One region of the Pseudomonas sp. EA_35y_Pfl2_R5 genome, then DNA from elsewhere that is predicted to be linked to it. Evidence: predicted binding sites of a transcription regulator. Region 1 holds the regulator's gene; each other region holds the start of a gene.
What was found. Region 1 encodes FliA, which starts transcription of late flagellar genes. Its sites were predicted from a motif close to CTAAAGTTTNNNNNNNNNNNGCCGNTAA; they were not measured.
Positions count from the first base shown of each region.

Region 1 (4,104 bases):
ACGGGCTTGGTCGTTTCAGGCTCGACAAATTTGCCTTTGCCATGCAATTGATCAAGCAGTGCTTCAAACTCATCGTCGGTGATATCACCGCTCGGCGCGGCAGCTGGTTCAGCCTTGGCCGCGGGTGCTGCAGGCGCCGATACAGCAGGCGGCACAAACTGGCCTTTGCCATGCAACTGATCGAGCAGTGACTCAAATTCATCATCGGTGATTTCATCACCAGCCGCTGCTGTTGCCACAGGTGCAGCAGCAACAGGCGCGGCAGGTGCAGCCGCCACGTCGGGCGCTACGAACTGACCTTTGCCATGCAGTTGATCAAGCAGGGACTCGAATTCATCATCGGTAATCTCATCACTGCTGGCGGCGCTGGAGGCTTGCGTCGGCGCCTCATCCAGGGCGCCCAGCAATTGCTCGAATTCACTGTCAGTAATATCGCCGGCAGCCTGTTCAACCTCGGGTTCAGGCTCAGCGTGCACTTCAGCCGGCGCGGTTTCCTCAGCACCTGCCGGCTCAGCCAGGCGTGCCAGGGCGGCCAACAGCTCAGGGGTGGCCGGAGTCAGATCGGTACGTTCACGGACCTGAGTAAACATGCTGTTGACGGCATCCAGTGCTTCTAGCACCACATCCATCAACGCGGAGTCGACGCGCCGCTCACCCTTACGCAGGATGTCGAAGACGTTTTCTGCGATATGGCAGCATTCCACCAGCTCATTGAGCTGGAGAAAACCGGCACCACCTTTGACGGTATGAAACCCGCGAAAAATAGCGTTGAGCAGATTCATGTCGTCCGGGCGGCTTTCCAGCTCTACCAGCTGCTCGGACAGTAGTTCAAGAATCTCGCCGGCCTCTACCAGGAAGTCCTGGAGGATTTCTTCATCGGCGCCGAAGCTCATAAGACGTGCTCCTAAAATCCCAGACTGGAAAGCAGGTCGTCGACATCATCCTGATTGGATGCGACGTCTTCACGCTTATCGGCATGAATCTGCGGACCTTCACCACGGGAAGGCTCTTTTTGTTGTTCTTGTTCGGCGCGTAGCAGCTCATGGTTGTGCTCAATGCCGGCGAACTGGTCTACCTGGCTGGCCATCAACACCAGTTTCAGCAGATTGCTTTCCACCTCGGTCACCAGCTGGGTTACACGCTTGATCACCTGCCCCGTCAGATCCTGATAGTCCTGAGCCAGGAGAATATCGTTGAGGTGACCCGATATCTTGGCGCCGTCACGCTCGCTACGCGCGAGAAACAACTCCACACGCTTGGCCAACTCACGAAAGCCATCGGCGCTCATCTCGCGGCGCATAAAGCGCCCCCAGTCAGCGCTCAGACTCTGCGCCTCATCACTGAGGTCATTAACCAATGGTGCGCTCTGCTCAACCAGATCCATGGTGCGATTGGCCGCTTTCTCGGTCATCGTCACCACGTAATTCAGGCGTTCGGTGGCATCGGTAATTTGCGAGACCTCAGTGGCGTGTGGCACACGGGGATCTAGCTGGAAGTTGACGATGGCGTTGTGCAGCTCACGGGTCAGCTTGCCGACTTCGTGATACAAGCCGCGGTCACGCGCTTTGTTGAGCTCATGTATCAGCTGTACCGCTTCACCAAAGTTGCCTTGTTCCAGGCTATCTACCAGTTGGCGAGCGTTGTGTTTCAGGGACGACTCAAGATCACCCTGAGCGGAATCTTTATGTTCCATAGCAACCTCATGGCAGACATCAGCCGTTGACGCGTTCGAAGATTTTTTCAATCTTCTCTTTCAGTACCTGGGCAGTGAACGGCTTGACTACATAACCGTTAACACCAGCCTGGGCTGCTTCGATGATCTGATCGCGCTTGGCCTCAGCGGTTACCATCAACACCGGCAGAGTTTTCAGGCGCTCATCCGCACGCACTGCACGCAGCAGGTCGATACCCGTCATACCGGGCATGTTCCAGTCCGTCACCAGAAAATCGAAACTGCCGCTCTGCAGCATGGGCAGCGCGGTCACGCCATCATCGGCTTCCGCTGTGTTGGTGAACCCCAAGTCACGCAGGAGGTTCTTGATGATCCGTCGCATCGTTGAAAAGTCATCAACGATGAGGATTTTCATGTTCTTGTCCAAGTCGACCTCCGTACAGTCCCAAACGCACCCAGCACCCTGTGTACGCTTTTAATCGTGAAACCGGCCTAGCGTTAGCGAGTAAACTCAATGTGCGCGCCACTCGCCCAAACGAGCGCGTAAACGAGCGGCACACTGACTGTGTAGTTGGCTTACACGTGATTCGCTAACCCCCAACACCTCACCGATCTCTTTAAGATTCAATTCTTCATCGTAATATAGCGCTAACACTAGGCGCTCGCGCTCCGGCAGGTTGGCAATGGCATCTGCCAAGGCCGCCTGAAAGCGTTCATCTTCCAGATCACGAGAAGGTTCGAGATGGTTGCTGCCAGCGTCTTCACCCAGCCCACCGTGCTCGCCGTCCTGCAAAAGGTCGTCAAAGCTGAACAGGCGGCTGCCTAAAGTGTCGCCAAGAATGCCGTAGTAATCCTCGAGACTCAATTGGAGTTCGGCCGCAACCTCTTGATCTTTAGCGTCTCTGCCGGTTCTGGCCTCAATTTTTCTAATCGCGTCGCTGACCATGCGGCTATTGCGATGCACTGAGCGTGGGGCCCAGTCCCCTTTACGCACTTCATCAAGCATGGAGCCGCGAATGCGAATACCGGCGAAGGTCTCAAAGCTGGCACCTTTACTGGAGTCGTATTTTTTTGACGCTTCGAGCAAGCCGATCATCCCAGCCTGGATCAAGTCGTCGACCTGCACATTAGCCGGCAAGCGCGCCAACAGGTGGTAGGCGATGCGTTTGACCAAGGGCGCGTAGCGCTCGATCAATTGATGTTGGGAATCCTGCGCCTGCGCCTTGCTATACATACGAAGTCCAGAAGCTGCTGTCATATGGCCGTGTCTGCGATCGGTTGCTGCACCAGACGCTCAACGAAAAACTCCAAATGACCACGCGGATTGGCCGGTAATGGCCAGGCATCGACTTTTTGGGCTATCGCCTTGAACGCCAGCGCGCACTTCGAACGCGGGAAGGCTTCATAAACCGCACGCTGTTTCTGCACGGCCTTGCGCACTGACTCGTCATAAGGAACTGCACCTACGTACTGCAGGGCAACGTCGAGAAAGCGGTCAGTGACTTTAGTCAGCTTAGCAAAGAGGTTACGACCTTCCTGCGGGCTGTGAGCCATGTTGGCCAATACGCGGAAACGATTCATGCCGTGATCGCGGTTAAGCAGTTTGATCAGCGCATAGGCGTCAGTAATCGACGTTGGCTCATCACACACCACCACCAGCACTTCCTGAGCCGCGCGCACGAAGCTGACCACGCCATCACCGATACCGGCGGCGGTGTCGATAATCAGCACATCGAGGTTGTCACTGATATCGCTGAACGCCTGGATCAGCCCAGCATGCTGCATGGGCGACAGCTGCACCATGCTCTGAATGCCAGACGCAGCCGGCACGATGCGAACGCCACCGGGGCCCTGCAACAGCACATCGCGCAGTTCACATTCACCACTGATGACGTCTTCCAGGGTGCGCTTGGCGCTCAGACCAAGCAGCACATCGACGTTGGCCAAGCCCAGGTCGGCGTCCATCAGCATCACCCGGCGACCAAGATCAGCCAGGGCCAACGCCAGGTTCACCGACACATTGGTCTTACCGACGCCACCTTTGCCGCCGGTCACCGCAATCACCTGTACGGGATGCATACCCATATTTCTACACACCTTGTCTAACTTCGACTGGAGCCACTTGGTCGGCTAAGCGCGGTTCAATTCCAACAGCATGGCACTTAACTCACGCGTCGTGCAGGTTGCTGGTAAAGGCCGGCAAACATCTCCGCCATCGTATCCTCGCTTGGATCTTGATTGGCCTGCAGCCCCACGGCCCGACTAACCAATTGATGACTGCGCGGAACCTGCAAATCATCGGGAATGCGTGGCCCATCAGTAAGATAGGCTACCGGTAGACGCTGGCTAATAGCCAGTCCTAAAACCTCACCCAGACTCGTCGCTTCATCCGCCTTGGTCAGGATGCAGCCAGACAAACCGCAGCGCTTATA
Region 1 covers NZ_CAXAOW010000005.1:179,634-183,737, forward strand. Annotated here, with positions in the region: gene AACX99_RS12140 (chemotaxis protein CheA) at 1-893, opposite strand, end outside; gene AACX99_RS12145 (protein phosphatase CheZ) at 905-1,693, opposite strand; gene AACX99_RS12150 (chemotaxis response regulator CheY) at 1,713-2,087, opposite strand; gene fliA (RNA polymerase sigma factor FliA) at 2,184-2,930, opposite strand; gene fleN (flagellar synthesis regulator FleN) at 2,927-3,757, opposite strand; gene flhF (flagellar biosynthesis protein FlhF) at 3,835-4,104, opposite strand, start outside.

Region 2 (4,104 bases), on a different contig from region 1:
TTTCAGCCAGCTGCAGCGCTTCTTCTGACGGAATCTGTCGAATTACATCACCAGAGCCAGAGTCAGTGACTTTCACAACAACTCGACCAGTGCCCTCTTCAAGCGAAAAATTTAGGTCACGGCGAACCGTCTGAACAAAGTCTTGGATGGTCGCTACAGCCGCTTCAACATCCTCCCTGGATGCTTGAGGGGAAGATGCAGTGCTAACAGATTGATCTGCAACACTATCTTGAGCAACTCTCTGCTCAAGAGCGCCCTCTACGGCATTACCCGCCGTAGCACTTTGAGTCCGCTCTACCTTAGTGGGTACAGCAGTTGGGGAATTTTGAACTGAACCAATGTCCATCACTTTATCCTCACAATGAGGGAACGGGGGAAAGAGCCATGCCCTCCCCCCCGTAGTCTAGCGCTTCTACCCTTAGCCGAGCAGACTGAGTACAGCCTGCGGCAACTGGTTAGCCTGAGCCAAAATCGCGGTACCGGCCTGCTGCAGGATCTGATTTTTGGTCAGTTCCGAAGTTTCAGCAGCATAGTCGGTGTCACGAATCCGGCTGCGAGCAGCGGAAGCGTTCTCTCCAATGTTCTGCAAGTTGGAGATGGTGTTTTCGAAGCGGTTTTGTACCGCACCGAGTTGAGCACGCTGGCTGTCGATGTTGGAGATCGCCGAGCTGATGATACCCAAGGCGTTCTGCGCACCAATCGCCGTACCGATATCGATCGAGTCCACCGCTTCTAGCACGCTGAACTTGCTCGCAGCCTGATTACCACCGTCGATGGTATCGAAGTTCTCGACCTCGAAGGCATCCGGCGACTCGAAGCGCACTTGGCCTACAGCGGTGGCACCATCGGTCCCGTCACCGGTCAGGGCAGCAGCAGTACCTACGGTATCGCTAGCATCGTCAGCATCATCGATACCGTTGTCGCCATCGAAGGACAGCGTCTGGAGCTCAGCCGCGACCGCAGCATCCGCCGAGTCGGTAGCAGTGTATTCGTCGATCGCGATATTATCGCCACGCTCGCTGGTCATTTCCAGCGCGCCGTTGTTCAGCACCCGAGCACTGATACCAGTACGACCGGTCTCCTTGTTGATCGCATCAGCCAAACCGGAGAGATCACCCCAATCAGTAATACTGGCGGAGATCGCCACAGCGTCGCCTTCTTTGGCGTTATTAGAGCCATAGAGGTTGAAGCTGATGGTGCCGGACGTATCGGTGTTGGTGAAACCACCACTGGCATCCTGCTGCAGACGGACCGAGGTGCGTGCAGTAGACGTCACACCGGTGGAATCCGCAGTACGGTTCACGGCATTAGAAAGGTCACGCGCCGAGCTGCCATCAACCAAAGCAACCGAGGCTTCGCCCAGTTTACCCTTGATGGTCAGGCCATCGGTGGTGGCCGGCGACGAGGCATAACCTACGTCGGTGGAGGTGATGTCGGCGAAGCCGGTCACGACGCTAGCGGCGATACCGCTTTGCGCATCGGTTTCACTGGATACACTGCTGTTAAAGCGGCTGGCACCAATGCGCGACGCAGAGGCCGCACCGACCGAAACGCTGATGGTCTCGAAGGCGTTAGCGCCGACCTGGAAGCTTTGCGAACCAAAGGTACCGTCGAGAATCTTACGGCCACCGAAGCTGGTGGTTTCAGCGATACGGTTCAACTCCTGCTGCAGTTGCGCTACTTCGCCCTGCAGAGCGGCACGTTCGCTGGCGCCGTTGGAGCCGTTAGCGGACTGCAGTGCCAGATCGCGCATACGCTGCAGAATGCCGGTGGACTGCTGCAACGCGCCTTCAGCGGTTTGCGCCAGGGAGATGCCGTCGTTGGAGTTACGCACCGCAACGTTAAGGCCGTTGATCTGGCTGGTCAGACGGTTGGAAATCTGCAGACCAGCCGCATCGTCTTTAGCGCTATTGATACGGAAGCCAGTGGAAAGGCGTTGCAGGGACGTATCCAGGCCTTTGGCCGAACTGCCCAAGTTACGCTGAGTGTTCAGCGACGCTACGTTTGTGTTGACTGTAAGGGCCATGGTATTTGCCTCCAAAGGACCGCTAAGTTTGCCTGAGCTCGCGAGCTTCGGGGCTGTTTGCTCAGACACCCTATTAAGTTCGCATTCGATCTTTGTATCGGCGCTGCCCGGAGCAACTTTAGGCAGCTTCGGCAAGAAAATTTTTGGATATTTTTTTGCCGTTCGATCAGGCAGTTACACAAGCCGTTGCAGTCATGTTGAAAACTTGACGCTATAGATTCGGTCGACCTGAGCCCCTGCCTACGAGGCTATCGGCAGCCCGACGGGATAGTTTAGGCCTGGCTGGGCACCGGAGGGCGACCATAGATAGAGGCGGATAAACGACAACAGGGCGGAGCGGATCGCTCCGCCCCGCCCTGCCGTCACAGCAAGGTTATTACTGAAGCAAGCTGAGCACAGCCTGAGGTAGCTGGTTGGCCTGAGCCAGAATCGCGGTACCGGCCTGCTGCAGGATCTGGTTCTTGGTCAGCTCCGAGGTTTCCGCCGCATAGTCGGTGTCACGAATCCGGCTGCGCGCAGCCGATGCGTTTTCACCGATGTTTTGCAGGTTAGAAATGGTGTTCTCGAAACGGTTCTGCACCGCACCCAGTTGAGCACGCTGGCTATCGATGTTGGAAATTGCCGCGCTGATAATGCCCAGCGCGTTCTGTGCGCCAACATAGGTACTCACGTCCACCTCGTCGACCGACTCAAGCAAGCTATAAACGTCAGCTGCTTGAACACCACCATCGACGGTGTCGAAGTTCTCGACCTTGAAGGCATCCGGCGACTCGAAACGCACCTGACCAACCGCCACCGCGCCGTTCGTGCCATCGCCGGTTAGAGTCGCGACTACGCCAACGGTGTCACTGGCATCCGCCGCATCGTCGACGCTGTTATCGCCGTTGAACGCCAGGGTCTGCATCTCGGCAGCGATGGTATTACCCGTGGAACCCTCGGCGGTGTATCCATCGATGGCGATATTGTCGCCACGCTCGTTGACCATCTCCAAGGCACCGTTGACCAATATCTTGGCACTGATGCCGGTGCGCCCGGTTTCCTTGTTGATCGCGTCGGCCAGCCCCGACAAGTCGCCCCAATCGGAGATGGTCGCGGAAATCGCGACGCCGTCGCCGACCTTGGCGTCATTGGCGCCATACAGCGTGAAACTGATGGTGCCGGAGATATCGGTGTTGGTGAAGCCGCCACTAGCGTCCTGTTGCAAGCGCACCGAGGTGCGTGCGCTGGCGGTGACACCGGTGGAGTCGGTAGCGCGATTGACGGCAGTGGCCAATTCGCGTGCCGAGCTGCCGTCGACCAAACCAATCGAAGCCTCGCCGAGCTTGCCCTTGATGGTCAGACCGTCGGTGGTCGCCGGCGATGAGGCGTAGCCCACATCGGTCGAGGTGATGTCGGCGAAGCCGGTGACTGTGCTGGCAGCGATGCCGCTTTGCGCCGCGGTGTCGCTGGCCAAGCTGCTGTTGAAGCGGCTGGCGCCGATCCGCGAAGCCGATGCCGCGCCGACCGATACGCTGATGGTTTCGAATGCGTTGGCACCAACCTGGAAGCTTTGCGAACCGAAGGAGCCGTCGAGAATCTTGCGACCGCCGAAGCTGGTGGTCTCGGCGATACGGTTGATCTCCTGCTGCAACTGCGCCACTTCGCCTTGCAATGCGGCGCGCTCGCTGGCTCCGTTGGAGCCGTTGGCCGATTGCAGAGCCAGGTCGCGCATGCGCTGCAGAATACCGGTGGACTGCTGCAATGCGCCTTCAGCGGTTTGCGCCAGAGAGATGCCGTCATTGGAGTTGCGCACCGCAACCGCCAAGCCCTGGATCTGGCTGGTCAGCCGGTTGGAAATCTGCAAGCCGGCGGCATCGTCCTTGGCGCTGTTGATGCGCAAGCCGGTAGAAAGACGCTGCAAGGACGTGTCCAAGCCCTTGGACGAGGAATTCAGGTTGCGCTGAGTATTCAGCGACGCCACGTTGGTATTGACTGTCAGAGCCATGGTTGTTCTCCAATGAATATGTCTGCTGCACGTGTGCTTCTGGCCGGAACCGATAGAGCACCAGGCGCCGACATCTAGTGACATCCTCTGCAAT
Region 2 covers NZ_CAXAOW010000002.1:210,400-214,503, forward strand. Annotated here, with positions in the region: gene AACX99_RS04905 (flagellar protein FlaG) at 1-346, opposite strand, end outside; gene AACX99_RS04910 (flagellin) at 419-2,026, opposite strand; gene AACX99_RS04915 (flagellin) at 2,403-4,010, opposite strand.
Region 2: a site for FliA is predicted at 2,121-2,148, ahead of AACX99_RS04910 (flagellin). Genes of this name have one in related genera too.

Region 3 (4,104 bases), on a different contig from region 1:
CAAAGCTGTTGTCGAGATTGGCCAGCGGCGCGCTGCCGGTGGCCATGGACAAATCAAGAATCGGGATAGTGCCGCCACGGATGTTAGCGACACCGCGAACGACCGGACTGGACTTCGGCATGATGGTGAGTTTCGGGCATTGCAGCACCTCTTTCACCTTGAATACGTTGATCCCATACAGCTGGTTGCTGTTCAAACGAAACAGCAACAACTCTAAACGATTCTGTCCAACCAACTGAGTTCGCTGGTTAACCGAATCCATCACACCGGCCATACCCAAACTCCTTATTTGAGTAACAGATTGCTGTCAGCGTAGCAGGCGGCACGCACCTTGCTATCCAACCCATATGAACATTGAAACGACAACTAACCGACACTCAATGGCAAAATGCCGCTACTGGCTGGCAGTTGTACCCGCTTTGCTGGCACTCGGCTATAGCGCCTTGGCAACAGCCAATGTAACGCGGCCTGAACAACTTATCGGCGCTGGCGAAGTTTTTCTTGAGCAAGCGGTGAGCGATTATTTACAGCGTAGCAACATCGCTGGCCGCCATGAGATTCAAATCAACCGGCTCGACCCACGCCTGCGGCTGCCGCTATGCGAACACCCCCTAACCACCACCCTGGAAAGCCCCGCCGAACCTATCGGCCGAGTGACAATGAGGGTGCGCTGTGATGGTTCTGCGCCATGGACAGTATTTGTCCCCGGGCAAGTGCGGCTATACCGTGAAGTGGTGATCGTCAGTCGTCCACTCAAGCGCAACAATGTAGTGACGGCTATGGATATCGCACTGGCCGAACGCGATGTCGGCCTGCTCAATCAGGGTTATCTCACGAGCCTGCAGCAGGCAATTGGCAAAAAATTGACGCGACCACTGTCGCCAGACCAAGTGCTGGCACCGATCCATGTGCAAACAGCGGAAGCCATACGCAAGGGCGATCAGGTCGTAATCAGTGCCCGCAGTCGCGGCATCAGTGTGCGCATGCCAGGTGAAGCCCTGTCGGACGGCGTTGTTGGTAAGCAGATAAGCGTGCGCAACCAACGCTCGAATCGAGTCATCCGAGCTCGTGTGGTCGGGCCTGGACAGGTTGAAGTGGCGATGTAGCCATGACTCTTGTCTTAACTTTGTGCACTCATAAAGCTGACGATTATTCACACTGTGTTTAGACTGTTATCTGACGCACATATTTTTGCCCTAAAGTTTTCCAAGGCAATGCCGACAAGCTAGGCAAGCGTCCAAATACTGTTCGAGGTTTTGCATCATGGTCATCGACATCAACCGGCTCAACAATGCCGCAACGCCAGCAAACTCGGGGCGGACCGGTAGTGCGCAGGCAGGTGGCAAGAACGAAGCCATCGGCAGCAAACAACCTGAGAACGCAGCCAAACCTGCTGAGCAGGCGCAGCAGGCCGGCAAGAGCGGCGAGTCGGTACAATTAAGCCGTGAGGCTCAGCAGTTGCAAAAAGTTAGCGAAAAACTGCGCGATCAGCCAACCGTAAACAAAGAGCGTGTCGCCCAGCTCAAGCAGGCAATCGAAGACGGTAGCTACCAAGTTGATAGCCAGCGCGTCGCCAGCAAACTGCTTAATTTCGAGTCCCAGCGCTAGTCACAGGGCTACGCTGGGGTAAATGGTCGCCCAATAGACGCTTCAAGCAATGCCTTGAAGCGCTTATTACCCCGAAGAGCCCGCAATGCACGACACCAACCTGCTTGAACTATTCACCAACGATATCGGCACGGCCGAGCAGTTGCTTGAATTGATCGACACCGAATTCCAAGCCCTGAATGATCGCGACCTACCCCGCCTGCAGGGCATTTTGGCGGAAAAACTACCGCTGCTAACCCTGCTCGACCAGCATGGCAAAGAACGCAGCCAAGCACTCGCCAGCCTTAACCTCACCCCCAATCGCGAAGGCCTGCAAGCCCTTGCTGCACAGTCCAATCAGGGCGAACTGCTGCTTGAGCGCGGCGATCAGCTCAATGCCCTGCTCGAACGCTGCCAAGCGGCAAACTTGCGCAATGGCCGCCTGATTCGCTCAAGCCAAGCCTCAGCCCAGAGCATGCTCGGCATTCTACGTGGCAACGAGACGCCCAGCCTCTATGACAGCCGCGGCAGTGCCGCTAGAATCGGCCAGCAGCGCCCGCTCAGCCAGGCCTGAAACCTATAAAAGGCACAGGGGACATACTGTCACATTGCCAGTATGCTAGTGCCATAGCATTTGCTCGGAGAGTTATGGACCGTGTCCAGTCCTTTTAGCCAGGAAGATGGCCCGCAGCCGCCCAAGGTGCTCAAGGCACCGGTGGAAATAGTTGCCAACCTGCGCCAACTGCAACAAAACCATGACCCGCTGATCATCACCTTCCACGAACGTAATCAACGCTTCCAGAGCTACGTGATCGAAGTTGATCGCGACAAGAAGCTGCTGATTCTCGATGAACTGATGCCAAGTGACGGCGAGCGCTACCTGGCCAACGGCGAAGCCTTCAATGTCGAGGCCTTTCATGAAGGTGTGCGCGTAGCCTGGAAATGCGAAGAGAACGTGCGTATTGCCGAGCATGAGGGCGCGCGCTGCTACTTGAGCCCGATGCCGCTTGAGGTGACCTATCACCAACGGCGCAGCGCCTTCCGCGCCCCGCTCAAACAGGCAGAACTGATCAAAGTTGAGCTGGCCGGCGATAAGCTGCGCACCGCCCTACCCGGGTTATTGCTGGACATCTCGGCAACCGGCTGCAAATTGCGCTTCCCGGGCAATATCAGCAGCAGCCTGCAAGCTGGCCAGGTATACGAACGCTTTACTGCGAGATTTCCTTTCGGCGCCATGACCACTGCCATTGAAATGCGTCATGTGCAGTACGAGGAGAAGGTCGACACCACCTTTGTCGGCGCACGCTTCCATCGCATCAACGGCCAGGAACAGCGATTGGTCGAACGCTTCGTCTACCAGCTACAACGTGAAGCGCGCCGCGTCGAAAGCGACGGGCTGTTCTAGCGTCAGATAAGGATATCCAACGCCGCCAGGCGTGACAGGTCCTCAGGCCGATCCACATCCCACAACATAGTCAGCAGCGCTGGACACCAGTCCAGCTGCTGCAAGCGTTGCAGCGTTATATCGAAGACCCGCTCCGTGCCCCACGGCATATCGCTGAACAAGCTGGCGGTCATGCGACGCAACCCCAGCAACACATAACCGCCATCTTCGGCCGGCCCGATCACCACGGGCTGCTCCTGTAGAGCGCCACACGCCGCCTGCAGATAATTGCCATCGAGCGCCGGACAGTCATTGCCGATCAGAATTACCGCATCGCTTTCGGCCAACCCCAGAGTGGCAATACGGCGCATACGTTCACCCAGATCGCCAGCCGGTTGCTCTACCAGCGTCCAGCCGAGGTTTAGCGCCAGCTGCTGCAAACCAGCATCCGGCAAATCATCCAGCCAGAGAAAGCGCTCGCTAAAGCCATGAGCCGGTAACTGCAAGGCGCGCTCCAGCAACAACTGCTGCAAATCACAAGCGCCCTGCGCACCCAATGCTGGGATCAACCGTGTCTTTACCCGCCCCGCAACGGGTGCTCTAGCGAGCATATGCAATGAGATCGACAGATTCATAGCAGCGACCCTCGACGGTACTGACGAGCCAGTTTTTCCGGGCTGGCACCACAGTAATAGGCCAGCCGCAAACACCACATCAGCACCACGGTACGCCAGATTCCGTTCTGCTCCCAGCGCCGACTAGAAGTCACCAGCGGCGGGCGCAGACAACGCGGCCATGCCAGCGCCTTCAAACGGCGGCACAGATGCAAATCCTCCATTAACGGAATCGGCGCATAACCACCCAAAGCCTCGAATCGCTGCCGGACAACAAATATTCCCTGATCACCTGAAGCTACGCCGCTAAGGCGCGAACGCAGGTTGATCATCGCACCAATCAACCGTAATGCCAGGCCAGGCCCCGACAGACGCACATCGAAACGCCCCCACAGTGGCCGCTCGCTCAACGCCTCTTGCAGACTTATGAGGGACTCGGCACTAACCCGCGTATCGCCATGCACAAACCACAGGTATTGCCCACGAGCCACCGCTGCACCGGCGCCCATCTGCAGCGCA
Region 3 covers NZ_CAXAOW010000002.1:366,651-370,754, forward strand. Annotated here, with positions in the region: gene AACX99_RS05610 (chemotaxis protein CheV) at 1-274, opposite strand, end outside; gene flgA (flagellar basal body P-ring formation chaperone FlgA) at 348-1,106, shown strand; gene flgM (flagellar biosynthesis anti-sigma factor FlgM) at 1,264-1,608, shown strand; gene AACX99_RS05625 (flagella synthesis protein FlgN) at 1,694-2,161, shown strand; gene AACX99_RS05630 (flagellar brake protein) at 2,243-2,992, shown strand; gene AACX99_RS05635 (TIGR04282 family arsenosugar biosynthesis glycosyltransferase) at 2,995-3,606, opposite strand; gene AACX99_RS05640 (TIGR04283 family arsenosugar biosynthesis glycosyltransferase) at 3,603-4,104, opposite strand, start outside.
Region 3: a site for FliA is predicted at 1,197-1,224, ahead of flgM (flagellar biosynthesis anti-sigma factor FlgM). Genes of this name have one in related genera too.